3 regions of the Pantoea sp. ABR1s genome follow, and region 2 is predicted to be linked to each of the others. Evidence: predicted binding sites of a transcription regulator. Region 2 holds the regulator's gene; each other region holds the start of a gene.

Region 1 (10,252 bases), 440 kb from region 2:
CATATGCAGCAGGCGGTCGATGTGCTGGTTGATCTGTTTGGTAAAGCGCCGACCGGCTGGTACACCGGCCGCGACAGCCCGAATACCCGGCGGCTGGTGGTGGAGCAGGGCGGTTTTAGCTATGACAGTGACTACTACGGCGACGATCTGCCTTTCTGGACCCAGGTCACCTGTCAGGATGGAACGGTTAAACCGCACCTGATTATCCCCTATACCCTGGAGTGCAATGACATGCGCTTTGCCTCGCCGCAGGGATTTAATACCGCGGAACAGTTCTTTACCTATCTGCGCGACAGCTTCGATGTGCTGTATGAAGAGGGCGAAACCGCACCGAAGATGATGTCGATCGGTATGCATTGCCGCCTGCTGGGTCGTCCTGGCAAATTCCGCGCGCTGCAGAATTTTCTCGATCACATCCAGCAGCATGAGGATGTCTGGATCTGTACCCGTCAGCAGATCGCTGACCACTGGATCAACACGCACCCGGCACCTTAAGCCGGTTCCGGCGCTCGGCCCGCGTTGATCGGGCGAAGCGCCGGACGATGTCAGCTCATCAGGCTGACCTGCGCCGCCACGATGCACCAGCCGTGGGGCATGCGTACCCAGGTCTGCTGCTGACGGCCAATTTTATCGCTGCCGGTGCGGGTAAATTCGGTGCTGCAGACCGCATAATCCTCGCCAAAGGTGGTGATCACGGTGTTTCGCAGCGTCCGGTTCAGCCCGGCTGAAGGACGCGCGGCGCGGAAGGCCCGAATCTCATCAATGCCATACAGATTCTCACCTGCGCCGAGGCGCACGGTTCGCGGGTCGTGCCAGAACAACGCATCCAGTTCGGCCACGTCATTGCTGACCAGCGCCTGCTCGTAGCGGTAAAACTGCGCCGTCACCTCGGTGACCACCTGCGGTAAATTAATCTCTCTGTTCATCAGGCTCCAGCCATATTGATTTGCGGTATCGTGATGCCGCGTTGTTCCAGTGCCCAGGCGGCACGTAACACCGCCTCTTCATTAAATGGACGGGCGATAAGCTGTAATCCAATCGGCAGACCGCTTCGGGTCGCCAGCGGCACGGTACAGACCGGCAATCCCAGGAAGGAGATCGGCTGCGTCAGCATACCCATGCTCGCCTTAGCGGGCAGCGATTCCCCCTGAATCGACAGGGTCTGCTGACCGATGGTGATCGCGCTGCAGGGTGTCGCCGGCGCTATCAGCACATCAAACCGATCAAAAAGCGGCAACACCTGCTGCTGGAAATGGCGGCGGAAACGCTGCGCCTGCACGTACCAGGCACCTGGCATCATGGCACCGGCCAGCAGACGCTCGCGTGAATTAGGTTCAAACTGCTCAGGCGTCTGGCGCAGGGCGGGCAGATAGTGATTGCCGCCTTCTGCCGCGGTCATGATAAATGCCGCCGAGCGTGCCAGCTCAGCGTCCGGCATCAGCACCTCTTCCTGTGCATCAAGTGCTGCCGCGATCACCGCGACGGCAGCGCGGGCATCCTCATCGCACCAGCGGGCAAAAAAGCCACCCAGTACGCCGCAGCGCAAGCCTTCGCTGCTCTGTGACAGCCCCGGTAGCGTCGCGGCCAGCGGGCGATCGGCCTGAAACGCATCGGTGTGGTCTGCGCCCTGCAACAGATCATATACCAGCGCCAGGTCTTCAACCCGCCGCGCCAGAGGACCGATGTGATCGAGGCTGGCGACAAACGGATGGCTGCCGCTGCGTGATAACCGGCCAAAGGTCGGCTTAAGACCAAAAATACCGCACAGCGACGCGGGCACCCGAATCGAGCCGTTGGTGTCGGTCCCCAGCGAAAAGTGGACCAGACCGGCGGCCACGGCAGCCGCCGAACCGCCTGACGAGCCGCCAGCCACGCGGCTGAGATCGCGCGGATTGTGCGTCGCGCCGTAGTGGCTGTTTTCGGTGGTAAAACCATACGCGTAGGCATCCATGTTCAGCATGCCAGACAGCAGCGCACCAGAGCGACGCAGTTTATCGACAGCAAACGCATCTGCACGTGCCGCCGGCCGGTCGCTGAACAGGCTGGCACCGGCCAGGGTAGTGTGACCCGCCACATCAAACAGGTTTTTTACCGCATACGGGATGCCCGCCAGCGGTGGCAGGGTTTCGCCGCGCTGCCGCTGCGCATCAATCGCACGGGCTTCTTTTAACATGCGCGGCCCGGTCACTTCCGTCCAGGCATTCAGCGCCGGATTGTGCTGCTCAACCGCCTGCAGCGTGCGCTTTGCCACTTCCAGCGCACTGATTTCACCCTGCTGAATCGCCCGCTGCAGGGTCTGAATCGAAACGTCACCTAATCTCATGCCTGGTATACTCCTGCCACTTCAAGCCGGTCATCCAGCGGAAACGTCATCAGCGGCACGGCCATCTCCGCGATACGCGACAGCTGGATCAGCAGTTCAGCGCGGCGGGCGTCATCCAGTTCCAGTTGCAGTATCTGCTCCATATGGCCGATGTAGCTGGCCCAGTCGTGTTGATTCATGATTCGCTCCTGTTAAAAACCGGCGGCGCTGCCGTTACTGCGTGGATCGCTTGCGCCCTCAAACATGCCGTTGCTGTGGCGCACAATGGCGCCCGCATGGCCCACGGATTCGCTGAAGTCCGGCAGCAGCTCCACCTCATGTCCCCACAGACGCAGCATCAATACCGTTTCGTCGTCAAAACGGCCTTCCAGTTTCAGCGAGTCTGATGATTGCCCCCAGGTCCGGCCCAGCAGCCAGCGCGGCGCACTGACCGCCTGTTGTAACGGCAAGCCCTGAATCACATGGCGGGTAAAAATCGCCGCCTGAGTCTGCGGCTGTCCATCCCCACCCATCGCGCCATACACCAGCGTCCGGCCATCTTTCAGCCGTGCGGCGGCGGGATTCAGGGTATGAAACGGTTGCTTACCGGGTGCCAGGGCCAGCAGATGGTCAGGATCGAGGCTGAAAGCGGCGCCGCGGTTCTGCCAGGTGATACCCGTGCCGGGCAGCACCACACCACTGCCAAATTCGTGATAAATGCTCTGAATAAAGGAGACGGCCAGGCCGCTGCTGTCCATCACGCCCATCCAGACCGTATCGCCCGGCCCGCGTCCGTTTCCCCAGGCTGCCGCCTCTCCATCGGTGATCTGGCTGGCGAGTGTGGCAAGGTGATCGCTGTCCAGCAGCGCCTGCAAATCTTCCGTGACGTGACGCGGATCGGTGATGTGTTTGTCGCGCAGTGCAAACGCTTTTTTGGTGGCTTCCACGATACGGTGCACCGTCTGCGCATCGTCAGCCTCCGCCATCTCCAGCCGATCGGTGATGCCCAGGATCGCCAGCGACACCATGCCCTGCGTTGGCGGGGTGATATTCCAGATGTCACCTTCGCTGTGGGAGAGATGCAGCGGCGTCGTGCGGCGGGCGCGATGCTGCTGCAGATCGGCCAGCGTCACCGGCATGCCCAGCGTGGCCATCTCATCGGCCATATGGTGAGCCAGCGGGCCGCGATAAAAGCTGTCGAGCCCCTCTTCAGTAAGCTGGCTCAGGGTGTTAGCCAGTGCGGGCTGGGTAAAACGGCTGCCTGGCTGCGGCACGTTGCCGTCAGGCATAAAGGTGGCGCTGAAGCCGGGCTGATGCTGCAATTCACTGCGGAACGTCGCGGTGGCGGCGCTCTGTGAGGCAGTCACCGGAATACCGTCGGCGGCGTAGCGAATCGCATCGCGCAGCAGACGTGCCAGCGGCAGCGGTGGGGTGCCCATCTCAGCCGAGAGATTCAGTGCCTCCTGCCAGCCGCTGACCGTACCGGCCACGGTCAGCGCCGCTTTCGGCCCGCGATGCGGAATCTTAGGGTGATCGGCGTAGAAATCGTGATGAGCCAGCGAACCGGCTGCGCCGCTGGCGTCGATAGCGACAGGATCGCCGCCGGGCGGCAGAATCAGCCAGAAACCATCACCGCCCAGTCCATTCATATGCGGGTAGACCACGGCGATGGTCGCGGCAGCGGCCACCATCGCTTCAATGGCATTACCGCCATCACGCAGTACCGCGAGCGCGCTTTCACTCGCCAGATGGTGTGGCGTCACCGCCATCCCCTGCGGGGCCATATTGCTTTGAATCATCTTTTTCTCGTTATCCGGGGGACAGAACCGATAACAAAGCAAGAGCTGTTCCAGTTTTCACCCTGAGCTGACAATGCGCCGCTTAACCTGGCGCAAATTGTGCTAGCTTCTGCTGAAACAAAAGTTACAGGACGGGTTATGAAACAGCTTGATGAACGACTCAGGAGTCACTATTCCCAGCTCTCTCCGCAGGAGCAGCGCATTGCCGACTTCGTGTTTGACCACTTCGATGACCTGATCAGCTACAACAGTGCCGAGCTGGCGCGGCTCAGTGGCGTGTCGAAAGCCACGGTCAGCCGGCTGTTTAAGCGTCTGGGCTATGAAAAATACAAGGATATGCGTGATGAGTTACGCATCCTGCGCCAGAGCGGCATGCCGCTGACCGACAACCGGGATGCGGTGCAGGGCAATACACTGCTGGCGCGACACTACAAGCAGGAGATGGCTAACCTGACGCAGTGGGTGAACAGTCTGGATGCCCGGCACTTTAATGAGGTTATCCAGCAGCTGGCGCAGGCAAAACGCGTCTTTATCATCGGCATGCGCAACGCCTATCCGGTGGCACTGCATCTGCGACAGCAGCTGGTGCAGGCGCGTTCGCAGGTACATATCCTGCCGCAGCCGGGCCAGACGCTGGCTGAGGAGCTGGTGGATATTACGCCGGAGGATATGGTGGTCGTGATGGCCTTCCGTCGTCGTCCCCGCATCATTCGCCCGCTGATGCAGCAGTTGCAGGCGGCCGGTATCCCGCTGCTGGCGCTGTGTGAGCCGCAGGCGCAGACGGTGATTGCGCTGGCGCGCTGGCAGCTCTGTACGCCGCTGGACAGCGTTTCCGCCTTCGACAGTTATGGCTCCGCCATGAGTCTGGTTAACCTGATTGCCAATGCACTGCTGCATGAAATGCTGGCACAGGGACGCCAGCGCATTCATCAGATCGCCGACCTTTACCAGCAGTTTGACGAGCTGGAGCACCGCTAAAAGGCACCGTTTTGGTGCTTTGCCCCATTTCAGAACAGACCTTCCCCCGGCGTAGTCGTCCCGATTACGCCAGATTTCAGCTGAATGCTTTGCCGCTTAACCCTTTTTCTGTGGCCGTCCGGATTGGCACATTAGTTGCAGATTGCATCTCAAAGAATCTTTTGTTTCACGTTAATCTCACCGGGGTGCATAATGAAAAAAGTTTTGATGGCGGTTGCGACAGCGGCATTACTGATGGCACAAGCGGGAAGCGCGCTGGCCGATCAACTGCAGGACATCCAGAAACGCGGCGTCATTCGCATCGCCGTGCCGCAGGATTTCCCGCCGTTTGGCTCGGTTGGCACCGATCTGCAGCCGCAGGGGTATGACATCGACACGGCCAGATACCTGGCAAAGCAGATGAAACTTAAGTTGCAGCTGGTGCCGGTCAGCAGTGCCAACCGCGTGCCTTATCTGCAAACCGACAAGGTCGACCTGGTCATCTCCAGCATGGGTAAAAATGCCGAGCGGGAAAAAGTGATCGACTTCACCCGCGCCTATGCGCCGTTCTTCCTGGGTGTATTCGGGCCGAAAGGCGATGAAATCAAAGCGGCGTCTGCCCTGAGCGGCAAATCGATTGGCGTAACACGTGGTGCAGTAGAGGACATGGTGCTCAGTGACGTTGCGCCGAAAGATGCACAGGTGAAACGCTACGAAGATAACAACACTACCTTGTCTGCGTATCTCTCCGGTCAGGTGCAGTATGTGGCGACCGGCAACCTGGTGGTCGCCGCCATTGCCCGTCAGAATCCGGCTAAAGCGCCGGTGGCGCAGTTTATGCTGAAAGATTCTCCCTGCTATATCGGCCTGAAGAAAGATCAGCCGGCACTGAAAGCGAAAGTGAATGCGCTGATTGAGCAGGGCATCAAAGATGGCACCCTGAATAAACTGTCAGAAGAGTGGCTGAAAGCGCCGCTGCCCGCCAACCTCGGCGCCTGAGGAAAGATTCATGACCGGGCAACTTAACTTTCCCGCCCTGTGGCCCTACTGGCCGGAGCTGCTCTCCGGTCTTTGGGTCACCATTCAGCTGACGGTGCTGGCGACTACCGGTGGTGTGGCGCTCGGCATTGCGGGCGCGGCGCTGCGCAGTGGCAGACCCAGCTGGATGAGCCGCCTGTGGGGCATCTATGTCGAGCTGATCCGCAACACGCCGTTTGTGGTGCAACTGTTCTTTATCGTTTTCGGTCTGCCTGCGCTGGGGCTGAAACTCACTGCTGGCGAGGCGGCGCTGTTGGCGATGCTGATCAACCTTGGGGCATATAGCACCGAGATTATTCGTGCCGGAATACAGGTAACACCCAAAGGGCAGTGGGAAGCGGGACGGGTGCTGGGATTAACCCGCAGCCAGACGTTTTTGCGGGTGGTCTTGCCGCCCGCGCTGCAGCGCATTTATCCGGCGCTGGTGAGTCAGTGCATCATCGTGATGCTGGGTTCGTCGGTGGTGTCGCAGGTCTCCTACGAGGAGCTGACCTTTGCCGCCAACCTGATCCAGTCGCGCACCTTCTTAAGTTTTGAGGTCTATCTGGTGACCACGCTGATCTACCTGGCGTTGTCGATTGCAATGCGCCATCTGCTGCTGGCGATTGGCCGTAAATGGTTTGGAGTGCAGCCATCATGATGACGACCTTTACCGACTGGGACATCCTGCGCAACCTGCTGCTGGCGGCACGCTGGACCCTGTTGCTGTCGCTGGTGGCCTTTGTCGGCGGCACACTGGTGACGCTGCCGCTGCTGTTTATGCGCCTGCTGCAACGCAAATGGTTAACGCGGCTGGTACGCGGTTACACCGCGCTGTTTCAGGGCACGCCGCTGCTGATGCAGCTGTTCCTGGCGTTTTTCGGCGTCGGCCTGTTCGGCATTGATGTTGCACCCTGGACGGCAGCCTCGCTGGCGCTGACCTTCTACACCAGCGCCTTTCTGGTCGATATCTGGTACGGCAGCATCCGCGCCCTGCCAAAAGGCCAGTGGGAAGCGTCGCGCTGTCTCGGCCTGACCTTTGGTCAGACGCTGTGGCGGGTCATTGCGCCGCAGGCGATCCGCATCGGTATTGCCCCGACTGTGGGGTTTGCTGTCCAGGTGATCAAGGGCACCGCGCTGGCGTCAATTATCGGTTTTATCGAGCTGACCAAAGCGGGCACCATTCTGAACAACGTGACCTATCAGCCGTTTAAAGTCTTTGGGCTGGTGGCGCTGGGCTACTTCCTGATGTGTTATCCGCTGTCTCGCTACAGCCAGTATCTGGAGAAAAAATTCAATGCCGCTCATCACCATTAATCAGGTGCAAAAATATTACGGCGACAACCATGTGTTGAAAGGCGTGGATCTGGATATCGACATGGGCGAGGTGATCTCAATCATCGGTCGCAGCGGATCGGGCAAAAGCACGCTGCTGCGCTGCATGAACGGGCTGGAAGGCTATCAGGAGGGCAGCATCAAGCTCGGCGGTATGACGATTACCGATCGCGACTCGCAGGCGCGTGAAATCAGCCGCTCGGTCGGGATGGTGTTTCAGAGCTTCAATCTGTTCCCGCACATGACGGCACTGGAGAACGTGATGCTGGCGCCGCGCCGGGTGCTGAAAAAAAGCGAGGCCGAGTGCCGGGCGCTGGCGGCGCAGATGCTGGAGAAGGTCGGGCTGGGCGAGCGTCTCAACTACTATCCTGCCAGCCTCTCCGGCGGTCAGCAGCAGCGCGTAGCGATCGCCCGTGCACTGGCGATGACGCCGAAAGTTTTACTCTGTGATGAGATCACCTCCGCGCTCGATCCCGAGCTGGTGGGCGAAGTGCTCAAAGTTCTGGAGCAGCTGGCATCAGAAGGGATGACGCTGATCCTCGTCACGCATGAAATGAGCTTCGCCCGCGACGTGGGCGATCGTGTGGTCTTTATGCATCAGGGGCGCGTATGGGAGCAGGGCGACAGTAAGACGCTGTTTGCTCAGCCGCAGTCACCGGAGCTGAAGCAGTTTATCTCTTCGGTTCGCCTCTGATTCTGAAAAAGGAAATTACGATGGATATCAATCAATACCCGCAACTTAACCCGCCACAGCGTCTGCTGATGGGGCCTGGACCGATCAATGCCGATCCACGGGTGCTGCGCGCCATGTCGAGTCAGCTGCTGGGGCAGTACGATCCCGCGATGACCCACTACATGAATGAAGTGATGGCGCTCTATCGCGGCGTGTTTCGCACAGAGAACCGCTGGACACTGCTGATTGACGGCACCTCCCGCGCCGGTATCGAATCGATTCTGCTGTCGTCGATCCGGCCTGGCGACAAAGTGCTGGTACCGGTGTTTGGCCGCTTTGGTCATCTGCTGTGCGAAATTGCCCGCCGCTGTCGGGCGGAAGTGCACACCATTGAAGTGCCGTGGGGCGAAGTCTTTACTCCCGACCAGATCGAAGATGCGATCAAAAAAGTGCGGCCGCGCCTGCTGCTGACCGTACAGGGCGACACCTCAACCACCATGCTGCAGCCGCTTGAGCAGCTGGGGGCGATCTGCAAACAGTATGGCGTGCTGTTCTACACCGATGCCACCGCGTCGCTGGCGGGTAACGCGCTGGAAACGGACGCCTGGGGGCTTGATGCCGTATCCGCGGGGATGCAGAAATGCCTGGGCGGTCCATCGGGTACCTCGCCGATCACGCTGAGCGCAGAGATGGAAGCGGTGATCCGCAAACGCAAATGCGTAGAGCAGGGGATCCGCACCGAGGCGCATCAGGATGGCGAAGAGGAGATGATCTACTCCAACTATTTTGATCTCGGCATGATCATGGATTACTGGGGGCCGGAGCGGCTCAACCACCATACCGAAGCGACCAGTGCGCTGTTTGGCGCGCGCGAGTGCGCCCGTCTGATCCTGCAGGAGGGGCTGGACAACGGCATCGCCCGCCACAAGCTGCACGGTGAAGCATTGCTGAAAGGCATTCAGGGGATGGAGCTGGAGACCTTCGGCGACCTGAAACACAAAATGAACAACGTGCTGGGCGTGATGATCCCGTCTGGCGTAAACGGCGATCAGGTGCGCAAGCTGATGCTGGAAGATTTCGGCATTGAGATTGGCACCTCGTTTGGCCCGCTGCATGGCAAGGTGTGGCGCATCGGCACCATGGGCTACAACGCGCGTAAAGATTGCGTGATGCAGACTCTCTCCGCGCTGGAAACGGTGCTGACCTATGTCGGCTATCGCACGCCGCAGGGTGCCGCGGCGCAGGCCGCCTGGGATCACTACGGGAGCCACGCATGATGATGAGCGCCAGCGAAGCCCAGGCCGCTGCACAGCGCGTTATGGCGCGCTGCGATGCGCTGGCGGCGATCAGCGAAACGGCCGAGGGGCTGACCCGCGTCTACCTCTCACCCGAACATCTGCGCGCCAACGCCTGTGTCGGTGAATGGATGCAGGCGGCGGGGATGCAGGTGTGGCAGGATGAAGTCGGCAATATCTGTGGGCGCTACGAGGCGGCAGAAGCGGGTGCACCCGCTTTACTGCTTGGCTCGCATCTCGACACGGTGCGCAACGCCGGTCGCTACGACGGCATGCTGGGCGTGCTCAGCGCGATTGAAACCGTGCAGTGGCTTAACGAACATCAGCGCCGCTTACCACTGGCGATTGAAGTCATTGGCTTTGGCGACGAAGAGGGCACCCGTTTTGGCATTACGCTGCTCGGCAGTCGTGGCATTACCTGCAGCTGGCCGCAAAGCTGGGTGACGCATCCTGACGGCAACGGCATTACCGTGGCGCAGGCGATGGCGGATGTCGGGCTCGACAGCAGCCAGATCCAGGCAGCTACGCGTCGGGTTGAGGATATCGTCGGTTATCTTGAGCTGCACATCGAGCAGGGCCCCTGCCTGGAGCAGGAGGATCTGGCGCTCGGTGTGGTCACGGCCATCAACGGTGCGCGCCGCCTCAACTGCCGTTTCACCGGTGAAGCGGGCCATGCGGGCACGGTGCCGATGACCCACCGCAAAGATGCGCTGGCTGCCGCTGCCGAGTGGATGGTGTTTATTGAGCAGACCACCCGTGAGCAGGATCCGCAACTGGTGGCTACCGTCGGTACGATTAACTGCGCGCCGGGAGCGGTAAATGTAATCCCTGGCGAGGTATCGCTGTCGCTGGACGTGCGCGGTCCGCTGGATAA
Region 2 (10,252 bases):
TGGCCGGTAATTTTGCGGAAGAATTGCAGCGAAAGATCAACGTTGACCCCCGCGCCGTCGCCAACGCCTTCCGCTGACATGCCGCCGCGGTGAGGCACCGTACACAGGGCGCTGTGCGCCATCTGCAGAATCTCGTGGGTCTGCTCGCCGTCCTTACGCGTAATGAAACCTACACCACAGCTGTCACTGCCTGCTGTCGGATCATACAAGCCATAGGATTGAGGTTTTTTAGTGGACATTGAGGGTCTCCTTAAACTGCTTTGACATTACCTGCACTGTTTCAGGGTCTGAGCGCAACGGGGGCGCTATCATTTTCATCGCCATGCTCTGTCGAGCGCGCGTCATAGCCCTGAGCATTTCTCTCCAGACATCGGTAAAACGTCCTTAATTGAGCTGCTCTCTGATTTCCGGTCTCTTAAAGGAGATGACTTAAACCACGCGGGAGTCTTCTTGTTGCATAGATATGCCGAGACAATGGCCCGTCTGGAAAGCTTTCAGCGGATTTCCAACTTATCGGGAAAGCGTAATCAGGTCAAATAGGGTGGTCAGACGGGATTATCATGCGTTTTATCTGCTTAAGTGTATGAATTTAGTAATTTTTTAGGTTTAAAATGTATCACTCTGGTGCCTGGCGACAGGCCGATAAATGTGAACTGACTCACTGTAGTGCAGGCGTCAGATCTCTGCACCATGCTGGTGACAGGGTGTTAAGCAGCATTAAATGCTGTTCAGCACCCATGATGCATAGCATGTATCTGTTTTTCTTATGTCCGGTTATTTGAATGAAACCGCGGTTGGTTATAAGAAAAATTAATCAGCATGGGCATGCTTAAAACAGCATTAAAGATGAATGGATATGCATATAAAAGGGTGTGCCTGTGCAACAGGACGCTGCCAGGATATTGAAAAAAGGCCGTACAGAGAAATCGGTGATTCGCTGGCGGCCTTACAGATTATTCATTTGGCACAGTCAGTCAAGGGTTTTAACCGCTTTGTCCTTAACGTCGCCGATCGGCGAGGCTGCTGCACCATAAAAGCGCATTTGATCCCTTATCTCCACGCGACGTGCTGCGACGGCAGCGGGTTAACTGCGCTATTATGAGGCTGTTTCTCTTCCAGGGAGTTGTTATGAAACAAATTCGTCTGTTGGCGCAGTACTACGTTGATTTAATGGTGAAGCTTGGACTGGTGAGGTTCTCGCTGCTGCTGGCGTCTGCGCTGGTGGTGCTGGCGATGATTGTCCAGATGGCGGTCACGATGGTACTGCGGGGCCATGTCGAGAGTATTGACGTGGTGCGTTCGGTCTTCTTCGGGCTGCTGATCACGCCCTGGGCGGTCTATTTTCTCTCGGTGGTGGTCGATCAGCTGGAGGAGTCACGGCAACGCCTGGCACGGCTGGTGGATAAGCTGGAAGAGATGCGTACCCGCGATCTGGAACTCAATCAGCAGATGAAAGAGACCATTACGCAGCTGAATCAGGAGATCAGCGATCGTAAAAAGGCGGAACTGGCACGCGAACAGGTGATGGATAAGCTGCGTGAAGAGGTAACGCGTCGTGAGCAGGCACAGATTGAGCTGGAACAGCAATCCTCCTTCCTGCGCTCCTTCCTGGATGCCTCGCCTGACCTGGTGTTCTATCGCAACATCGATAAACAGTTCTCCGGCTGCAACCGTGCAATGGAGCTGCTGACCGGCAAAAGCGAAAAGCAGCTGATTGGCCTGACGCCGCGCGATATCTATGATGATGAAGCGGCCACTAAGGTGCTGGAAACGGACGAAAAGGTATTCCGCCACAACGTCTCGCTGACCTATGAACAGTGGCTGCAATATCCCGACGGACGCAAAGCCTGCTTCGAGATCCGTAAAGTGCCTTACTACGACCGCGTGGGTAAGCGCAGCGGATTGATGGGCTTTGGCCGCGATATAACCGAACGTAAGCGCTACCAGGACGCGTTAGAGAACGCCAGCCGTGAGAAGACCACCTTTATCTCTACGATCAGCCACGAGCTTCGTACGCCGCTTAATGGCATTGTCGGCCTGAGCCGCATCCTGCTGGACACCGACCTTAATCAGGAACAGCTGAAATACCTGAAAACCATCCACGTCTCTGCCATCACGCTGGGCAACATCTTTAATGATGTGATTGAGGTGGACAAAATCGAGCGCCGTAAAGTACAGCTGGATAATCAGCCGCTCGACTTCACCGGTTTCCTGGCCGATTTAGAAAACCTCTCTGGCCTGCTGGCTCAGCCGAAAGGGCTGAAGTTTGTGCTCGCGCCGCAACTGCCGCTGCCGCATATGATCTCGACCGATGGAACGCGTCTGCGCCAGATTCTGTGGAACCTGATTGGTAACGCCGTGAAGTTCACCCAGCAGGGCGAGATCGTGGTGCGGGTAACCTATGAGCAGGACGAGACGCTGCGCTTTGAGGTGCAGGACTCCGGCATGGGTATCCGTCAGGAGGAGCAGGACAAGATCTTCGCTATGTATTATCAGGTCAAAGATCAGCATGGTGGTAAACCGGCTACCGGTACCGGCATCGGACTGGCAGTATCACGCCGCCTGGCGCAGGCGATGGGCGGTGATATCCGCGTGCACAGTGCGCCGGGACAGGGTTCCTGCTTCACCGTAGAGATTAAAGCGCCACGCATTGCTGAAGAGGTGGAGGATGAAGGCGTGGACGACAGCCTGCCACTGCCTGCGCTGCACGTGCTGCTGGTTGAAGATATTGAGCTCAATGTGATTGTGGCGCGCTCGGTACTGGAGAAGCTGGGCTGCAGTGTAGAGGTCGCCATGACCGGCAGCGAGGCGCTGGCGATGTTTGACCCGCTGGAGTTTGACCTGGTGCTGCTGGACATTCAGCTGCCCGATATGACCGGGCTGGATGTCTCACGTGCGATTCGCCAGCACTACCAGGGAACGCATCTGCCCCCGCTGGTTGCTCTTACCGCCAATGTTCTCAAAGACAAAAAAGAGTACTTCGATGCGGGAATGGATGACGTGCTCAGCAAACCGCTGGCAGTGCCGGCACTCACTGCGATGATTAAAAAGTACTGGGATTATCAGGCAGAACCGGAAAAGGAGATCGCTGATGTCAGCGATGACAAAACCCGGATGCTGCTGGATGTCGCGATGCTCGAACAGTATATCGAGCTGGTTGGTCCCAGCCTGATTACCCAAAGCCTGACGATGTTTGAAAAGATGATGCCGGACTACCTTGCGGTGCTGGAGTCGAATCTGATGGCGCGCGATCAGAAAGGCATTGCTGAAGAGGGACACAAAATCAAAGGGGCGGCGGGTTCGGTCGGGCTGCAGCGTTTGCAGATGCTGGCGAAACAGATTCAGAGTCCGGAGTTACCGGCGTGGTGGGACAATGTGGGTGAATGGATTGATGAGCTGAAGCATGAATGGCGACACGATGTGCAGGTATTACGCGACTGGGTGGCAGAGCAGGATAAGTGATACCCCGGAAAAAAATGACCCCAGCCGAGGCCGGGGTGCGCGAAATACTGCGCCAACACCAGGGAAATCATTGCGGCCGCTATGATTTGAATAATTAATGCAGCCGCAGGGTATTGGTTAACACTGTCATCACCTTAGCAAATTCATCTTCTCAGGCGACAAGATTCATTAAAATTTGTGATATTGAGCAGCGTTTAAATACAGAAAACATTAATTTGGCAACACAGTCAAGTAAGGAATTAATTTCTGTGCTGTGTTGCTGCTATTTTAATCAGTTTTACGCTTTTTCGTGTAGTTTTAATGCTGCCGGGCAGGGAAACTGAGGCTGAGCAGCACCAAAGTGAGCCGCCGTTAACATTTGCCTTTTGAGTGAGGCTAACGCGCTGATATTGCAAGCGCGCTGCCTGAAATGACACGAATTATCCAAAACGATTTGGAATGATAAAAAAGAATCTAAAAGTTTGTCCTTCTGTCGTTCTGCTATCAGGGTTATTACTGGAAGGAAATAGTGCCATTCTGGCAACCCGTGACGCCATTAAGCGCTGCTTATTTATCCGTTATAACGATAATTCTGATTAACCTTTGGGCGCGGCAGGATTAAGAAAATAATAACAGTTAAGCATAGTAAATGATTCATGCGGGCGCTTATTACTCATTATTAAGTGTTTATCTGGAAAGATGCTAAGCAATGGCAATGAATGGAACCGATTCCTTTTTTGCGGAAGTACTTGAACTATTTCGAACTGTTGCAGCATGTTGATGCAAAATGATTGAATAAAGTCTGGAAACAGCCTGTCAGTTTTCAGCGATAATCGTAAAAAGGCTACTTTTTTAGCAGTGATTACATGAGTGATTGATTAACGTCTGAAACAAGTGTGGGAAGATTGCATGAACAAGCATAAAGGAAGCGTCGGACAGCGTATCAGACGTATTGTTGGTCGTATCGTACTGGTGTGGCTGGGAATATGGCTGGCGGGCATTCTACTCTTTTCGTTCTTACCCGTGCCGTTCTCAGCGGTGATGGCTGAACGACAGATCGGAGCCTGGTTACGCGGTGATTTTAGTTATGTCGCCCATTCAGACTGGGTCGGCCATGACGAGATTTCGCCCTGGATGGGGCTGGCCGTTATCGCCTCAGAAGATCAAAAGTTTCCCACCCATTGGGGCTTTGATGTGGCGGCGATTGAGTCTGTACTGGATAACAGCGATAGCCGGATGCGTGGGGCGTCCACGCTGTCTCAACAGACGGCGAAGAATCTGTTCCTCTGGGATGGTCGCAGCTGGGTGCGTAAAGGTCTGGAAGCGGGTCTGACGGTAGGAATTGAAACGGTCTGGACGAAGCGGCGTATTTTAACCGTCTATCTCAATATTGCGGAGTTCGGGCCCGGCATCTTTGGCGTTGAGGCGGCTTCTCAGCGTTATTTCCATAAGCCTGCCAGCCGGCTGACCGCAGCAGATGCCGCCTTACTGGCAGCGGTGCTGCCTAATCCGATACGTTATCGTGCTGCTGCACCCTCAGGCTATGTCAGAGAGCGGCAGCAGTGGATACTGCGTCAGATGCGCCAGCTTGGCGGGGAAGGCTTCCTGCAGCGTAATCAGCTCGATTAAGCGTTAATCTTCATCGAAACCCGCTTCAAATAACTCAATGACCGCTGCCAGCGCCGGAATCTCCTCCGGGCCGCTGGCTTCAATCTCAATGTGGCCGCCTTTTGCCGAGTCGAGCATCAGCAGCGCAATCACGCTGCTGGCTTCGGCTTCAGTGCCCGCTTCATTGCGCAGTAATACTTCGGCATCAAAGCTCTGCACCAGCTCAAATAACTTCATCGCCGGACGTGCATGCATGCCCAGCTTATTTTTGATTTCTACAGTTTGTCTGACGGTCATGATTTGCGCTTTTCCAGCGTACGATGGCGTGACTGCACATTCTTACCCCGTGAACGGAAGTAATCTGCCAGCTGTTCTGCAATATAGACTGAGCGGTGTTTACCGCCGGTGCAGCCAATCGCCACGGTAAGATAGCTACGGTTATTGGTCTCCAGCATCGGCAGCCAGAGTTCAAGGTAGCTGCGCGTCTGGTAGATAAAATTATGCACTTCAGTGTGGCGATCAAGGAAGGCCGCCACAGGACGATCGAGGCCGGTCATCGGGCGCAGTTTGGGATCCCAGTGGGGGTTGGGCAGAAAGCGCACGTCAAATACATAGTCAGCGTCAATCGGAATGCCATGCTTGAAGCCAAACGACTCAAACACCATGGTCAGCTCACGTTCACGCTTGCCCAGCAGGCGGGTACGCAGCATCTCTGCCAGCTCGTGCACCGACATCTCTGAGGTGTCGATGATCAGATCGGCACGCGAACGAAGTGGCTCCAGCAGATCGCTCTCTTCATCAATCGCGCTCTCCAGCGAGAGGTTTTTGCTGGAGAGGGGATGCAGACGGCGCGTATCGCTGTAACGACGAATCAGGGTGTTGCGATCGGCGTCGAGAAACAGCAGCTGAGGGGAAAATGTATCAGGCAGATTATTCAGTGCGGTTTCAAAAATTTCCGGGGATTCGGGCATATTACGCACGTCGATGCTGACCGCCGCCGAAATATTGCGCTCAGCCAGCGAGTTAGCTAACTCAGGCAGCAGCACGACCGGCAGGTTATCAACGCAGTAGAACCCCATATCTTCCAGCGCACGGAGCGCCACTGACTTCCCCGAGCCTGAACGACCGCTAACGATCATCAGCACCATGACCTTCTCTCCCGTTTTAAAACCGGCACCCGGCCGGTAAAGACGCGTTACTGATCCGACTGGACTTCCGTAATAATGGCATAGAGCTCTTCATCACTCTGCGCTGCGCGCAGACGACGGCAAACCGTTTTATCTGCCAGACGCTTTGCCACCAGTGACAGGGTGTGCAGATGTGTTTTGCACTGGTCAGCCGGGACCAGTAAGGCAAACAACAGATCGACCGGCTGGTTGTCGACGGCATCAAACGCAATCGGCTGTTCGAGGCTGATAAACACCCCAACCGCGCGCAGCGTATCCTCTTCCAGCTTGCCGTGCGGGATGGCTATCCCGTTACCAATACCGGTACTGCCCATGCGTTCGCGGGTCAGGATCGCTTCGAAAAGCGTCTGGTGCGGCAGGTTGAGCTGCTTAGCGGCCAGTTCGCTGATGATTTCCAGCGCACGTTTTTTGCTCTGGCAGTGGACGCCGCTGCGGGTGCAGTCTGGCGAAAGCACTGTGCTCAATTCCAGTGTGAGATCGTTGTTCATTATCGTTTCACTTGCGTGTTCACCAGGCCATTCACCGCCAGCGCGTATTGACGCGTGTGACAAACGGCGCCTGCTCAGATGACAAAACGGGGCGGATTATCCGCCCCATCCTGTCGGCTCTGCGCGCCAGGCGCGCGTCGCTAGCGTGAAGGTTAGTGTTTTTTCAGTTTATCTTTGTGTTTGGTCAGCTGACGGGTGAGCTTATCGATCAGTCCGTCAATGGCCGCATACATATCTTCCGCTTCGGATGTGGCGTGCAGCTCGCCACCATTCACGTGTAGTGTTGCGTCAGCCACCTGCGTGACTTTCTCAACCTTCAGGACAATATAGACCTGATTGATATGTTCAAAATAGTGTTCCAGTTTGGCAAATTTACCGTTGACGAATTCACGCAGAGGTGGAGTGATTTCAACGTGTTGCCCGGTCAGGTTCAGCTGCATAGGTCTTCCTTCTCATTTCTTTCAAACCAGTTGTTTACGCTGGTTCGATGGCGGGATGGATAAAGACTCACGATATTTGGCGACGGTACGCCGTGCCACCATGATCCCCTGATCAGATAACATGGAGGTCAGTTTACTGTCGCTCAAGGGTTTGGCTGGATTTTCCGCCGAAATTAATTTTTTCACCAGGGCACGAATCGCGGTAGAGGAGGCTTCACCGCCACCTTCGGTATTCACGTGACTGGAGAAAAAGTACTTCAGTTCAAAAATGCCACGCGGGCTGTGCAGATACTTCTGCGTGGTAACGCGGGAGATGGTCGATTCGTGCATCTCAACGGCCTGGGCGATATCCGCCAGCACCATCGGGCGCATAAATTCTTCACCCTGCTCGAAAAAGGCCTGCTGCTGCTCAACAATACAGCGCGTCACTTTCAGCAGGGTATCATTGCGGCTTTCCAGGCTCTTAATCAGCCAGCGGGCTTCCTGTAGATTACTGCGAATGAACTGGCTGTCGCTGTCGTTCCGCGTCGCGCCGCTCATTGCCGCATAGTGCTGATTGATCTTCAGACGTGGCACGCTATCGGCATTGAGTTCAACCGTCCAGCGGCTGCCGATCTTACGCACCAGCACATCGGGAATGACATATTCTGGTTCGCCGGTGTTGATCGACTGACCCGGACGCGGGTCCAGCGACTGAATCAGCAGCATCGCCTCTTTCAGCACCTCTTCTTTGAGGCGTGTGACCCGCATCAGGCTGCGGAAGTCGTGGTTTGCCAGCAGATCGAGATGTTCGCTGACGATCAGACGCGCCTCTGCCAGCATCGGCGTTTCGGGCGCATATTGTGAAAGCTGCACCAGCAGGCAGTCACGCAGGTCGCGCGCGCCAACACCAATCGGGTCAAAGCGCTGGATGCGTTTCAGCACCGCTTCAACTTCATCCGCTTCGAGCTCATCATCGCCGATGCTGTCAAGGATCTCCTCAAGCGAAACGGTGAGATACCCGGTGTCATCAATAGCATCGACAATAGAGGTGGCAATGGCGCGATCGGTATCGCTGAACGGCGTCAGTCCGACCTGCCACATCAGATAATCCTGCAGCGACTGGGTTGTTTCGCCCTGATAAACCGGTAACTCATCATCCTGGTAATCGGTGCCGGTGCCGGAAGGCGTACCCGCGGTGTAGATCTCATCCCAGGTCGCATCCAGCGGCAGTTCATCAGGCATCTCTTTCTGCTCAAGCGCTTCGCGTGTATCCAGCGCCTCGGCCTCTGAAGACTCCCGTGAATCGATCTCTTCATGCAGGTCAGTCTGCTCAAGCAGCGGATTACTTTCCAGCGCAAGCTGAAGCTCCTGCTGGAGTTCAAGCGTAGAGAGTTGCAGCAGGCGAATCGCCTGTTGCAATTGCGGAGTCATTGCCAGCTGTTGGCTGAACCTGAGTTGTAAACCTTGCTTCATAGACAGGATGATCGTTCCCAGGTAAACATCGGTATTAACGACACCTTATCAGAGTCTGAACTCTTCACCCAAATAAACCCGCTTAACCTGCTCATCCGCAAGAATTTCATTCGGTGTGCCGTGTGCGATCAGGTGCCCCTGGCTGACGATATAAGCCCGCTCACAGACCGCTAACGTTTCGCGTACGTTATGGTCGGTAATCAGCACACCGAGGCCGCTGTCACGCAGATGCTCAATGATCTTCTTAATATCGATAACGGAGATGGGGTCAACACCGGCAAAAGGTTCATCCAGCAGTATAAATTTAGGATTAGCCGCCAGCGCCCGCGCAATCTCAACACGACGTCGCTCACCACCCGAAAGTGCCTGGCCCATGCTGTCGCGCAGGTGCTCAATGTGAAACTCTTCCATCAGCTCACGAGCACGATCCTGGCGTTGCTCTTCGGTCAGGTCGTCACGGATCTGCAAGACCGCCATCAGGTTATCGTAGACGCTGAGGCGACGGAAGATCGATGCCTCCTGCGGCAGATAGCCGATGCCACGACGCGCACGGGCATGCAGCGGCAGGATGCTGATATCTTCATCATCAATAATAATGCGGCCAGCGTCACGCGGCACAATGCCCACTACCATGTAAAAGGTGGTGGTTTTACCTGCACCGTTCGGGCCCAGCAGGCCGACAATCTCTCCGGATTTGACCTGCAGGCTGACATCTTCTACCACGCGACGGCCCTTATATGCCTTCGCCAGGTTTTCTGCGATTAATGTGGCCATAGCTATCAGTTACTCTTCTTTCCGCTGTTGGACGAACCTTTGTCCTGAAGTTGCGACGGCACCAGTACAGTCGTGACGCGCTTGTTCTGACCCTGACTGAAAGCCTGCATTTTCTGCTCTTTCACCAGGTAGGTAATACGATCGCCTTTGATGTTGCTGTCCTGCTGCTCAATGAACGCATTGCCGGTCAGTTCAACGAAATCATTAGCCAGTTCATAGTGCAGTTTTGCGGCATGGCCTTGCACCGGCTTACCGCTGTCCTGCATCTGATAGAAGGTGGCGGGATTACCGTAGGCATCAACGATGGTTTTCTTGCTGTCGCCGCCCGGACGGGTCACCACGACTTTATCTGCCGTGATTTTAATTGAGCCCTGCGTCACGATGACATTGCCGGTAAAGGTCGCGACATTGCCTTGCAAATCCAGCGCCTGATTCTGCGAGTCAATATTGACGGGCTTGTCCGAGTCACCGGTCAGAGCCAGCGCCGGAACGCTGGTTGCCAGCAGCATGCTGGCCAGTAAAAGCTTCAGGCTATTTTTGTTCATTTTGAATTTCATAAGAGGTTTTGACCTTCTCGATTAACTCGGCGTTTTTTGTCCGTAAATTGCCGCGCATTTTCATGCCGGTGGAGTTAAAACTGCGGCCATACAATGTCACCTGGTCATCAGAGGTAACATCCTGAGTGACAAGGTTAATCTGGGCGTTATCGGTTTTGATCCGCTCAAGCTGAGAATCCTGCGTCAGCGTATTCAGCTCAACATGGCCATACAGGTAAAGCATACGATCTTTGGTGAGCTTTGCTTTATCCGCGCGTAACGTCCAGGTAGGGATTTTGTTCTCATCAAAGGTGGTCATGACC
Region 3 (10,252 bases), 580 kb from region 2:
CTGATAGTAGCTATCGGGATAACGTTCGCCGCTGTCGCACAGCAGTGTCACCAGAGCTCCCTGCTGATTCGCTGCCCGTAGGCGTTTTGCCACCTGCATCATGCCCCAGAAATTGGTGCCGGTAGAGGCGCCAGGCTTGCGTCCCAGAATCTTTTCCAGTTTCAGCATGGCGGCCAGCGTTGCACCATCCGGCACTTTGATCATTTCGTCGATCACGTCTGGCATAAACGACGGCTCCACTCGCGGACGGCCAATTCCTTCGATCATGCTGCCGCGCGCGCTGGTCAGGGTGGCATCACGCTGCTGCCAGTAATCAAAAAACACCGAATGCTGCGGATCAACCACCAGTAGTTTGGTTTCCAGTCCCTGATAACGGATATAGCGGCCCAGCGTGGCTGAGGTGCCGCCCGTGCCCGCACTCATGATTATCGTATGGGGAATCGGATAAGGTTCATGCTCCATCTGACGGAAAATGCTCTCTGCAATATTGTTATTGCCGCGCCAGTCGGTGGCACGTTCAGCATAGGTAAACTGATCCATAAAATGGCCATTGAGCTCCCGTGCCAGCCGTTCAGATTCAGCATAGAGCTGGCAGGGATCTTCAACAAAATGGCACTGTCCGCCATAAAAAGTGATCTGCTCGATTTTACGCTTCGCCGTGCTCGCCGGCATCACCGCAATAAAGGGCAGACCCAGCAGCCTTGCGAAGTACGCCTCAGAAACGGCAGTGCTGCCTGACGAGGCTTCGATAATCGGCGTATCCTGTTTAATCCAGCCGTTGGAGAGGCCGTAGAGGAACAGGGATCGTGCCAGCCGGTGTTTAAGACTGCCACTGGGATGGGTACTTTCATCTTTCAGATAGAACCAGATACCGGGAAAGTCCGCCAGATCGAAACGGATCAAATGGGTCTCAGCCGATCGTTGAAAATCAGCGTTAATTTCGTTGATAGCGTGGCGAATCCAGCAGGTGTGCATCTCAGGTGTCCGGTAAAAAAGTGATGCGGCTATTTTATGGCACGTGCAGGAAAAAGAGATTGCACAATTACCGCTAAAATGGCGGTAATGGAGAAAATGATTCTCCCGGAGCCGCGAATGTTAGATAAAACTGACCTTAAATTGCTCTCACTGCTGCAGCATGACTGCACGCTGTCGCTGCAGGCGCTGGCGGATGCCGTCAACCTCACCACCACACCCTGCTGGAAGCGCCTGAAAAAGCTTGAAGATGATGGCATTATTCGCGCACGGGTGGCGCTGCTGGATGGAGATAAAATCGGACTGTCACTGACGGCGTTTATGTTTGTTAAAACGCAGCAGCACAGCCGCGACTGGTATCAGGCATTTGTCTCGGTGGTGAGCAGCATGCCGGAGGTAATGGCCTTTTACCGTATGGCAGGCGAGTATGATTACCTGCTGCGCATTCAGGTGGCCGACATGAAAAGCTATGATGCTTTCTACAAGCGATTAGTGAATGGGGTGCCTGGCCTGATTGATGTGACATCCAGCTTCGCCATGGAAGAGATTAAATACACCACGGCTTTACCTGTTGCCCCCTGAGGGCCTGAGATTGAGAGCAGCGTTGTGCGATTATTCAGTCAATTAAGTTGGTATTTTCTGCGGGAGTGGCGGCGCTATCTGGGCGCGGTCCTCCTGCTGATTGTTATTGCTATTCTGCAGCTGCTGCCACCGCATGTGGTCGGGGTGATTGTCGATGGCGTGACGCGTGACAACATGAGCACCAGCCGCATCATGATGTGGATTGGGATCATGCTGGCAACGGCAGTGGTGGTCTATCTGCTGCGCTATGTCTGGCGCGTGCTGCTGTTTGGTGCCTCCTACCAGCTGGCGGTTGAGCTGCGCGAAGATTTCTATCGCCAGCTGAGTCGTCAGCAACCGGCATTTTATCTGCGTCACCGCACCGGCGACCTGATTGCGCGCGCCACCAACGACGTGGATCGGGTGGTGTTTGCGGCCGGGGAAGGAGTACTGACGCTGGTCGACTCGCTGGTCATGGGCTGCGTGGTGCTGCTGGTAATGAGCACGCAGATCAGCTGGCAGCTGACGCTGCTTGCGCTGGTGCCGATGCCCATTATGGCCATCGTGATCCATCGCTACGGTAATCAACTGCACCATCGCTTTAAGCTGGCACAGGCCGCCTTCTCCAGTCTTAACGATCAGACGCAGGAGAGCCTGACCAGCATCCGGATGATTAAATCCTTTGGCCTTGAACAGCATCAGTCGCAGCAATTTTCCGATATCGCCCGCGATACCGGTGAAAAAAACCTGCGCGTGGCGCGGGTCGATGCCCGTTTCGATCCCACTATCTATATCGCTATCGGCTTCTCAAACCTGCTGGCGATTGGTGGCGGCAGCTGGCTGGTCTGGCATGGAGAGATGACGCTGGGGCAGCTCACCAGCTTTGTGATGTATCTCGGCCTGATGATCTGGCCGATGCTGGCGCTGGCGTGGATGTTTAATATTGTTGAACGCGGCAGCGCCGCCTGGAGCCGTATCGGCGCGCTGCTGGCGGAAGCACCAGCGGTGGAAGATGGCGATAAGTCACTGCCATCTGAACCGGGCACGCTGCAGGTCGCGATTCGTGCCTTTAACTATCCGGCCAGCGTGGGTCCGGTCTTAAGCGATGTCAGCTTCCAGCTGAAACCCGGCGAGATGCTGGGGCTGTGCGGACCAACCGGCAGTGGCAAAAGTACGCTGCTTAGCCTGATTCAGCGCCACTTTGATATTCAGCAGGGCGACATCCGTTATCATCAGATCCCGCTGCCGCAATTGCGGCTGGACAGCTGGCGCAGCCGTCTGGCCGTGGTCAGCCAGACACCGTTCCTGTTCTCAGACAGCGTGGCGAACAATATTGCGCTGGGAAAACCGGGCGCAACCCAGCAGGAGATTGAGCATGCCGCCACGCTGGCCTGCGTTCATGACGATATCCTGCGTTTGCCGCAGGGCTATGAAACGGAAGTCGGGGAGCGCGGTGTGATGCTGTCGGGTGGGCAGAAGCAGCGTCTTTCGATTGCCCGGGCGCTGCTGCTGAATGCGGAAATCCTGATTCTGGACGACGCGCTTTCCGCGGTCGATGGCCGTACCGAACACGAAATCCTGCATAACCTGCGCATCTGGGGGCAGGGACGCACGCTGATTATCAGCGCGCACCGCTTATCGGCGCTGACGGAAGCCAGTGAAATCCTGGTCCTGCAGCAGGGCAGAGTGGCGCAGCGGGGCGACCACGACGCCCTGACCGGCAGTGCTGGCTGGTATCGGGACATGTACCGTTACCAGCAACTGGAAGCGGCGCTGGATGATGATGAAAATGAGAAAGGAGTGCCGCATGGCTAAGTCTGCACGCTTGTGGCCTACCCTGAAGCGTCTGCTGAGCTACGGTAAGCCGTGGCGTAAATCCCTGTCGCTGGCGGTAGGGATGCTGTGGATCGCTGCCGCGGCGGAAGTGACCGGACCGGTGCTGGTCAGCTACTTTATCGATAACCTGGTGGCGAAACATCAGATGCCCTGGGGAGTGGTCGCCGGACTGGTGGTCAGTTTTATCCTGCTACAGCTGCTGGCCGCCGGGCTGCACTACTGGCAGGCGCTGTTGTTTAACCGAGCCGCTATCGGCGTGGTACAGCGGTTACGCAGTGACGTGATGAATGCCGCACTCTGTCAGCCGCTGAGTGCCTTTGATACCCAGCCGGTCGGGCAGATTATTTCACGCGTGACTAACGACACCGAAGTCATCCGCGATCTCTACGTCACGGTGGTTTCAACCGTGCTGCGCAGTGCCGCACTGGTCGGCGCCATGATGGTGGCGATGTTCAGCCTTGACTGGCGTATGGCGCTGGTGGCGATGATGATCTTCCCGCTGGTACTGGTGGTGATGTTCATCTATCAGCGTTACAGCACGCCCATTGCCCGTCGGGTTCGCAGCTATCTGGCAGACATCAATAATGGCTTTAACGAAGTCATCAGCGGTATGAGCGTGATCCAGCAGTTTCGTCAGCAGGCGCGATTTGGTGAGCGAATGGGCGAAGCAAGCCGCTCTCACTATCTGGCGCGAATGGAAACGCTGCGTCTGGATGGTTTTCTGCTGCGTCCGCTGTTGAGTCTGTTTTCAGCGATGGTGTTGTGTGGGCTGCTGATCCTGTTTAGTTTCTCGATGCCTGGCGTGTTTGAAGTGGGGGTACTCTATGCCTTTATTACCTATCTGGGGCGTCTGAATGAGCCGCTGATTGAGCTGACCACTCAGCAATCGATGCTGCAGCAGGCGGTAGTTTCAGGTGAGCGTATTTTCGAACTGATGGATGCTGCACAGCAGCAGTATGGTGCCGATCAGCAACCGCTGGCTTCAGGTCGTATCACCCTGAACAATCTGAGCTTTGCCTACCGTGAAAACCGCGATGTGCTCAGTGATATCAATCTTGAGGTTGCCCCACGCGAGTTTGTGGCGCTGGTGGGACATACCGGCAGCGGTAAAAGCACGCTGGCGAACCTGTTAATGGGTTACTACCCGGTGACGCGCGGCGAGATCCGCATTGATGATCGACCCATTAGCGACCTGAGCCATGCCGTGCTGCGGCGCGGTATCGCGATGGTGCAGCAGGATCCGGTGGTGCTGGCCGATACGCTGCTGGCGAATGTGCGGCTGGGACGCGACATCAGCGAAGAGGCCGTCTGGACGGTGCTGGAACAGGTGCAGCTGGCTCCGCTGGCGCATGCGTTGCCGGAGGGAATACATACCCGGCTGGGCGAGCAGGGCAATAATCTGTCGGTCGGGCAGAAGCAGCTGCTGGCACTGGCCCGGGTGCTGGTTGATCTGCCGCAGATACTGATCCTCGACGAAGCGACGGCCAATATTGATTCCGGCACCGAGCAGGCTATTCAGCAGACGCTTGAGACGCTGCGCCAGCACAGCACGCTGGTGGTGATTGCTCATCGCCTCTCAACGATTATTGAAGCAGACAAGATTCTTGTGCTGCATCGTGGTCGTGTGGTTGAGCAGGGTACGCATCAGCAACTGCTGGCGATGCAGGGACGTTACTGGCAGATGTATCAGCTGCAGCAGGCAGGTGAAGATCTGGTATCGGGCGTCGCTGTAACAACTGAAGGCTGAGTTGCACCTTTTTTGCGCACCTTTATCAGATTAATCTGTATAAATGCACTCCTTTGACGCCTGAAGCACCAAAGGAGTGCAGCCCTCCGCTGCAATTTCCCCTGTACGGCCTCTCTGTTTCTCATCCTCTTTAAAGCATCCCTTGTCGCGTCTCGCCTGAACAACGTATTACCGTCATTTTCACACTCTGGCACAGGCTTTGCTTATATCCCTGCGTGTCCGTAAACGTTACCTATTTACTCGCTGGAGGGGATCCAATGAAGCTGGTTACCGTCGTAATTAAGCCATTCAAGCTGGAGGATGTACGTGAAGCTTTATCCTCTATCGGCATTCAGGGACTGACCGTCTCCGAAGTGAAAGGTTTTGGCCGTCAGAAGGGCCATGCAGAGCTTTATCGTGGCGCAGAGTACAGCGTGAACTTCCTGCCTAAGGTCAAAATTGATATCGCTATTGCCGACGATCAGTTAGACGAAGTGGTGGATGTCATCAGTAAAGCGGCTTACACCGGCAAAATTGGCGACGGTAAAATTTTCGTAGCTGAACTGCAGCGCGTCATCCGTATTCGTACCGGCGAGACCGACGAAGCCGCTCTGTAATAAAGACTCAGTACTGTGATGGGATGGAATAAAAATGAATAAAATTTTCGCTAAGTTGGGCCTCACCAGCCTGGCACTGTTACCCTCACTCGCAATGGCTGCGCCTGCCGTTGCGGACAAGGCTGATAACGCATTTATGATGATTTGCACCGCGCTGGTGCTGTTTATGTCAATTCCAGGTATCGCGCTGTTTTATGGTGGTTTGATTCGCGGTAAAAACGTGCTGTCGATGCTGACTCAGGTTGCCGTCACCTTCTCACTGGTCTGCGTATTATGGATGGTTTACGGCTATTCACTGGCGTTCAGTGAAGGCAACGCCTTCTTTGGCAGCTTTAACTGGGTGATGCTGAAAAACATTCAGCTGACCGCCGTCATGGGCAGCTTCTATCAATATATTCATGTCGCGTTCCAGGCCTCGTTTGCCTGTATCACGGTGGGCCTGATTGTCGGTGCTATCGCAGAACGCATCCGTTTCTCTGCCGTACTGATTTTTGTCGGCGTCTGGCTGACCCTGGCTTACCTGCCTATCGCGCACATGGTGTGGGCTGGCGGTTTCCTGGCACAGGATGGCGCGCTGGACTTTGCTGGCGGCACCGTGGTGCATATTAACGCCGCTGTCGCCGGTCTGGTGGGCGCTTATCTGGTGGGCAAACGTGCCGGCTTTGGTAAAGAGGCCTTCAAACCACACAACCTGCCAATGGTATTCACCGGCACCGCCATTCTGTATGTCGGCTGGTTCGGTTTCAACGCCGGTTCTGCTTCTGCAGCAAACGAAATCGCGGCGCTGGCCTTCCTGAACACCGTTGTCGCAACAGCGGGCGCCGTGTTGTCATGGACCTTTGGCGAGTGGGCGGTACGTGGTAAGCCTTCGCTGCTGGGTGCCTGTTCAGGCTTTATTGCCGGGCTGGTAGCGATTACGCCTGCCTGTGGTTATGTCGGCGTCGGCGGTGCATTAATTATCGGCCTGGTTGGCGGACTGGCGGGACTGTGGGGCGTGACCACCCTGAAAAAATGGCTGCGCGTGGATGATCCCTGCGATGTGTTCGGCGTGCATGGCGTGTGCGGCATTGTCGGCTGTATCCTGACTGGCGTGTTTGCCTCCTCTTCACTGGGCGGCGTAGGCTACGCAGAGGGGGTCACCATGGGCCATCAGGTCTGGGTACAGCTCTTCAGCGTGGGCCTGACTATCGTCTGGTCGGGCGTTGTCGCCTTCATCGGCTTCAAGCTGGCTGATTTGATTGTCGGTCTGCGCGTTCCGGAAGAGCATGAGCGTGAAGGTCTGGATGTAAACAGCCACGGCGAGAATGCTTATAACCAGTAACGGATGGGCAGTGAAAAGATCAACCGGGGGCGAGGAATCGCCCCCTTTTTTTTTATTCGCTGCGCTGACGCATCACCCCTTCCTGAACCGTTGAGGCCACCAGCACACCCTGCTGATTGTAGAACTCGCCCCGGACAAAACCCCGTGCGCCTGACGCCGAAGTACTGACTACGCTATAGAGCAGCCATTCACTGAAGTCGAACGGGCGGTGGAACCACATTGAGTGGTCGATAGTGGCGACCTGCATGTCCGGCTCTAAAAAGCCTTTGCCGTGCGGCTGGAGCGCGACCGGCAGGAAATTGAGATCGGAAGCATAGCCGAGCAGATACTGATGGATACGCAAATCGTCGGGCAGTGGGCCGGTGGCACGGATCCAGACCTGGCGTTCAGGCTTATCCACATGGCCCCGGAGAGGATTGTGAATCTGTACCGGGCGGATCTCCAGCGGACGCTCAGCAATGAATTTTTCACGTAGCTTTTCTGGCAGCAGATGCGCCATTTTCTGCGCCATCGCCTGTTCAGTTAACAGATTCTCTGGCCCCGCCACCTGTGGCATCGGATTCTGATGTTCAAAGCCGCTTTCCGGTGACTGGAACGAGGCGGTCATATAAAAAATCGGCTGCCCATTCTGAATGGCACTGACCCTACGTGCGCTGAAACTTTTGCCATCACGCAGCGTTTCAACATCGTAAATAATCGCTTTCTGACTATCGCCGGGCCGCAAAAAATAGCTGTGAAAAGAGTGAATAATTCGATCTTCCGCCACAGTTTGCTTTGCGGCATACAGCGCCTGACCCACCACCTGACCGCCAAACACCTGACGAAGGCCAATATCTTCGCTCTGGCCGCGATATAAACCCTCTTCCAGTTTTTCCAGATTTAATAAATTCAGCAGATTTTGCAGTGCCTGACTCATGGCGCATTCCTCAATATAGTGACCTCCTCAGTGTGAAAGATCGGACCAGTTGACGTCAATCAGACTTTCTACATTGTCGGTGCCAGGCAAAATTTCATTTTTGTGCCAACATTAAGGACATACGGCGAGTGAAGCGCTGTAAGCAGGATTCGCTGCCGACAATCATTTTGATCAAATGGAGACGACATCAATGAAACTCAGGCATGTGTTCAGTGGAGTAGTTATGGCGGTTGCTGTTGTAGGATGCGCCGACAAGAGTAAACCCGTGCCAACGCCAACTCTGGGTTCTGCAGTTGCAGGACAGACGGCGGCGATTGCGCAGCCTAACGTAAGTGGTTCAGTCTTTATCCGCCAGCGCATTGCGCTGCCGCCGGATGCGGTATTAACCGTGACGCTCTCTGATGCGTCCGTCGCCGATGCACCCTCAAAAGTGCTGTCGCAGCGCGTGGTGCGAACCGAAGGCAAACAGGCACCGTTCCAGTTCGTGCTGCCGTTTAACCCAGCCGACATCAAGCCTGATGCACGCATTCTGTTAAGCGCAGCCATCTCAATCGACGGTAAGCTGGCCTTTATCACTGAAGGCGTGAAGCCAGTGATTAACCAGGGTGGCACCAAAGCAGAGCTGCTGCTGGTACCGGTACCGTCTATGGCGATGCCAACCCAGCCGGGCGCAGCGACCACCGTTCCTTCGACCTCACCGACTCAGGTGACGCCGTCTGCTGCGGTTCCTGCTCCAACTCGTCTGTAAACTCATTTCGGGGCGACATTGTCGCCCTTTTTACCCTGTCTAAAATCGCCAGCGATAAGTCTCGAGATCGAGCTGTCCGTCGTCACTCACCTCTATGCCTTCCGCCTCCAGTGCATCCCGCTGCCGCAACAGACGGTCACCCTGAAGAGAAATTGTGCCGTGTCGGTTTACGACGCGATGCCAGGGAAGGGTAGTGCCCTCGGGTAAGCGACTCAGCACGCCACCAACCTGACGCGCCGCGCGCGGAGAACCGGCCAGTAGCGCCACATCGCCATAGGTGGTGACGCGGCCAGCCGGAATAGCGGCAACAATTTGCCAGATGCGTTGCTGGAAAGTGTCTGGCTGATTCATGTACTTATTTCATCAGGAAAAAGGGTTTTAACTTTAGCACGGGGAAAAGGCGGAGAAAGCGTAAAAGCGGTGGTTGTTCAAGAAAACAACGGTTGTCCCGACTACGCTTGCAATTGCCACCTCCTTCCCAGATAATGCCCCCGCTCTCGTAAAGAGGGCTTGTCAATGGGGGCCCTGTTGGTTCTCCCGCAATGCTAGCTTGTGAACTCGGTCAGATCCGGAAGGAAGCAGCCGTAGCAGGTGACGCGTGTGCCGGGATGTAGCTGGCAGGGCCCCCACCACTTTCCCCCTTCGATATTCTCCCCCTAAGCTGCAGACAGGCAAAACCCGCCTGGGCCGATCCTTTGCCGGCAGGCAGGATTATCCGGTACTTTATTGGGGTAAAACTGAGCCGTAAGCGATCAGATTAACGGACAAATTTCCATACTGAACCCGGGACTTTATCGTAGAGCTTGTTCATCGTCAGTTCCGCCAGGCGATGGTCAGCTGCTGAGTAAAATACCGCTAATTCATCTTCCGGTAATTCATACTTATTTTTTTCAATCACCCTTTCCAGGGTATCAAGAGAGCGGCAGCGCCGCAGTCGCATCAAATAATCGGTTTTAGTCAGGGTTTTGTTCATAAATAAACCGTTCTCATGTCTTTACTATAATGAATGGCTCGGTTGCTGGAGAAAAGCGCACTCTTCAGTGAACAGATTAAATAAGCGTTTTGCTGAACGTTGCCACCGCTGAAGATCCGGACTATTGACACCATAATTGCTGAATAGCATAAAAGTATCATCAAGATATTCATCGATTTGCGAAATCAGCGCTTCATCTTCAACGTGCTTAATTTTGTAATTCATGGTGAAAGAGGCGATATGCTCAATCAAATCGTTAAGCTGTAGATTGCTTTCAGAAGTGGGATCATTAACCCAGCCATGATGACTGTCGGTTAATGTTGCCATGCTGTCGTCAAACAGACTCTCACAAAGGTATTTAAGCTGGGCAATATCATGCCGTTTCGGTGAGTATTCGTCCATCTTTTTCCCCTCCATAGCTAGCACAGTTGCCGCAGGGCGGCGAGAGAAGATCACGCGGCCAGGAAGCGATTATTCGGGCAGTTATTAAACGGGATACCTTAAAGATAGTGTAAAACCATTAGTTCTGCTCACCTCCATTACTAAATATTACAATTCATCGCCAGGGGAGGGTTGCTCATT

What was found. The regulator sigma-54, encoded in region 2, starts transcription at its own class of promoters, with help from an activator protein. The targets are predictions, from matches to a motif close to GTTGGCACANNTTTCGCTNT.
Positions count from the first base shown of each region.
Region 1: ACXKZD_RS15390 (gamma-glutamyltransferase family protein) is a predicted target of sigma-54. The motif match lies at 4,137-4,156, and genes of this name have one in related genera.
Region 3: glnK (P-II family nitrogen regulator) is a predicted target of sigma-54. The motif match lies at 5,303-5,322, and genes of this name have one in related genera.

Region 1 covers NZ_CM173823.1:3,236,654-3,246,905, reverse strand. Annotated here, with positions in the region: gene puuE (allantoinase PuuE) at 1-495, shown strand, start outside; gene hpxZ (oxalurate catabolism protein HpxZ) at 546-926, opposite strand; gene ACXKZD_RS15400 (AtzE family amidohydrolase) at 926-2,323, opposite strand; gene hpxX (oxalurate catabolism protein HpxX) at 2,320-2,502, opposite strand; gene ACXKZD_RS15390 (gamma-glutamyltransferase family protein) at 2,515-4,101, opposite strand; gene hpxU (MurR/RpiR family transcriptional regulator HpxU) at 4,240-5,079, shown strand; gene ACXKZD_RS15380 (transporter substrate-binding domain-containing protein) at 5,272-6,057, shown strand; gene ACXKZD_RS15375 (amino acid ABC transporter permease) at 6,068-6,736, shown strand; gene ACXKZD_RS15370 (amino acid ABC transporter permease) at 6,736-7,392, shown strand; gene ACXKZD_RS15365 (amino acid ABC transporter ATP-binding protein) at 7,373-8,104, shown strand; gene ACXKZD_RS15360 (pyridoxal-phosphate-dependent aminotransferase family protein) at 8,125-9,360, shown strand; gene hpxK (allantoate amidohydrolase) at 9,357-10,252, shown strand, end outside.
Region 2 covers NZ_CM173823.1:3,674,737-3,684,988, reverse strand. Annotated here, with positions in the region: gene ACXKZD_RS17380 (glutamate synthase-related protein) at 1-239, opposite strand, end outside; gene arcB (aerobic respiration two-component sensor histidine kinase ArcB) at 1,129-3,462, shown strand; gene mtgA (monofunctional biosynthetic peptidoglycan transglycosylase) at 4,351-5,070, shown strand; gene npr (PTS phosphocarrier protein NPr) at 5,074-5,346, opposite strand; gene rapZ (RNase adapter RapZ) at 5,343-6,197, opposite strand; gene ptsN (PTS IIA-like nitrogen regulatory protein PtsN) at 6,245-6,724, opposite strand; gene hpf (ribosome hibernation promoting factor) at 6,877-7,164, opposite strand; gene rpoN (RNA polymerase factor sigma-54) at 7,186-8,619, opposite strand; gene lptB (LPS export ABC transporter ATP-binding protein) at 8,668-9,393, opposite strand; gene lptA (lipopolysaccharide ABC transporter substrate-binding protein LptA) at 9,399-9,950, opposite strand; gene lptC (LPS export ABC transporter periplasmic protein LptC) at 9,925-10,252, opposite strand, start outside.
Region 3 covers NZ_CM173823.1:3,091,131-3,101,382, reverse strand. Annotated here, with positions in the region: gene ACXKZD_RS14705 (PLP-dependent cysteine synthase family protein) at 1-975, opposite strand, end outside; gene ACXKZD_RS14700 (Lrp/AsnC family transcriptional regulator) at 1,093-1,554, shown strand; gene ACXKZD_RS14695 (SmdA family multidrug ABC transporter permease/ATP-binding protein) at 1,579-3,348, shown strand; gene ACXKZD_RS14690 (SmdB family multidrug efflux ABC transporter permease/ATP-binding protein) at 3,341-5,116, shown strand; gene glnK (P-II family nitrogen regulator) at 5,374-5,712, shown strand; gene amtB (ammonium transporter AmtB) at 5,747-7,033, shown strand; gene tesB (acyl-CoA thioesterase II) at 7,086-7,949, opposite strand; gene ACXKZD_RS14670 (YbaY family lipoprotein) at 8,140-8,697, shown strand; gene ACXKZD_RS14665 (MGMT family protein) at 8,737-9,048, opposite strand; RNA gene ffs (signal recognition particle sRNA small type) at 9,224-9,320, shown strand; gene ACXKZD_RS14655 (HHA domain-containing protein) at 9,455-9,670, opposite strand; gene tomB (Hha toxicity modulator TomB) at 9,695-10,072, opposite strand; gene ACXKZD_RS14645 (hypothetical protein) at 10,220-10,252, opposite strand, start outside.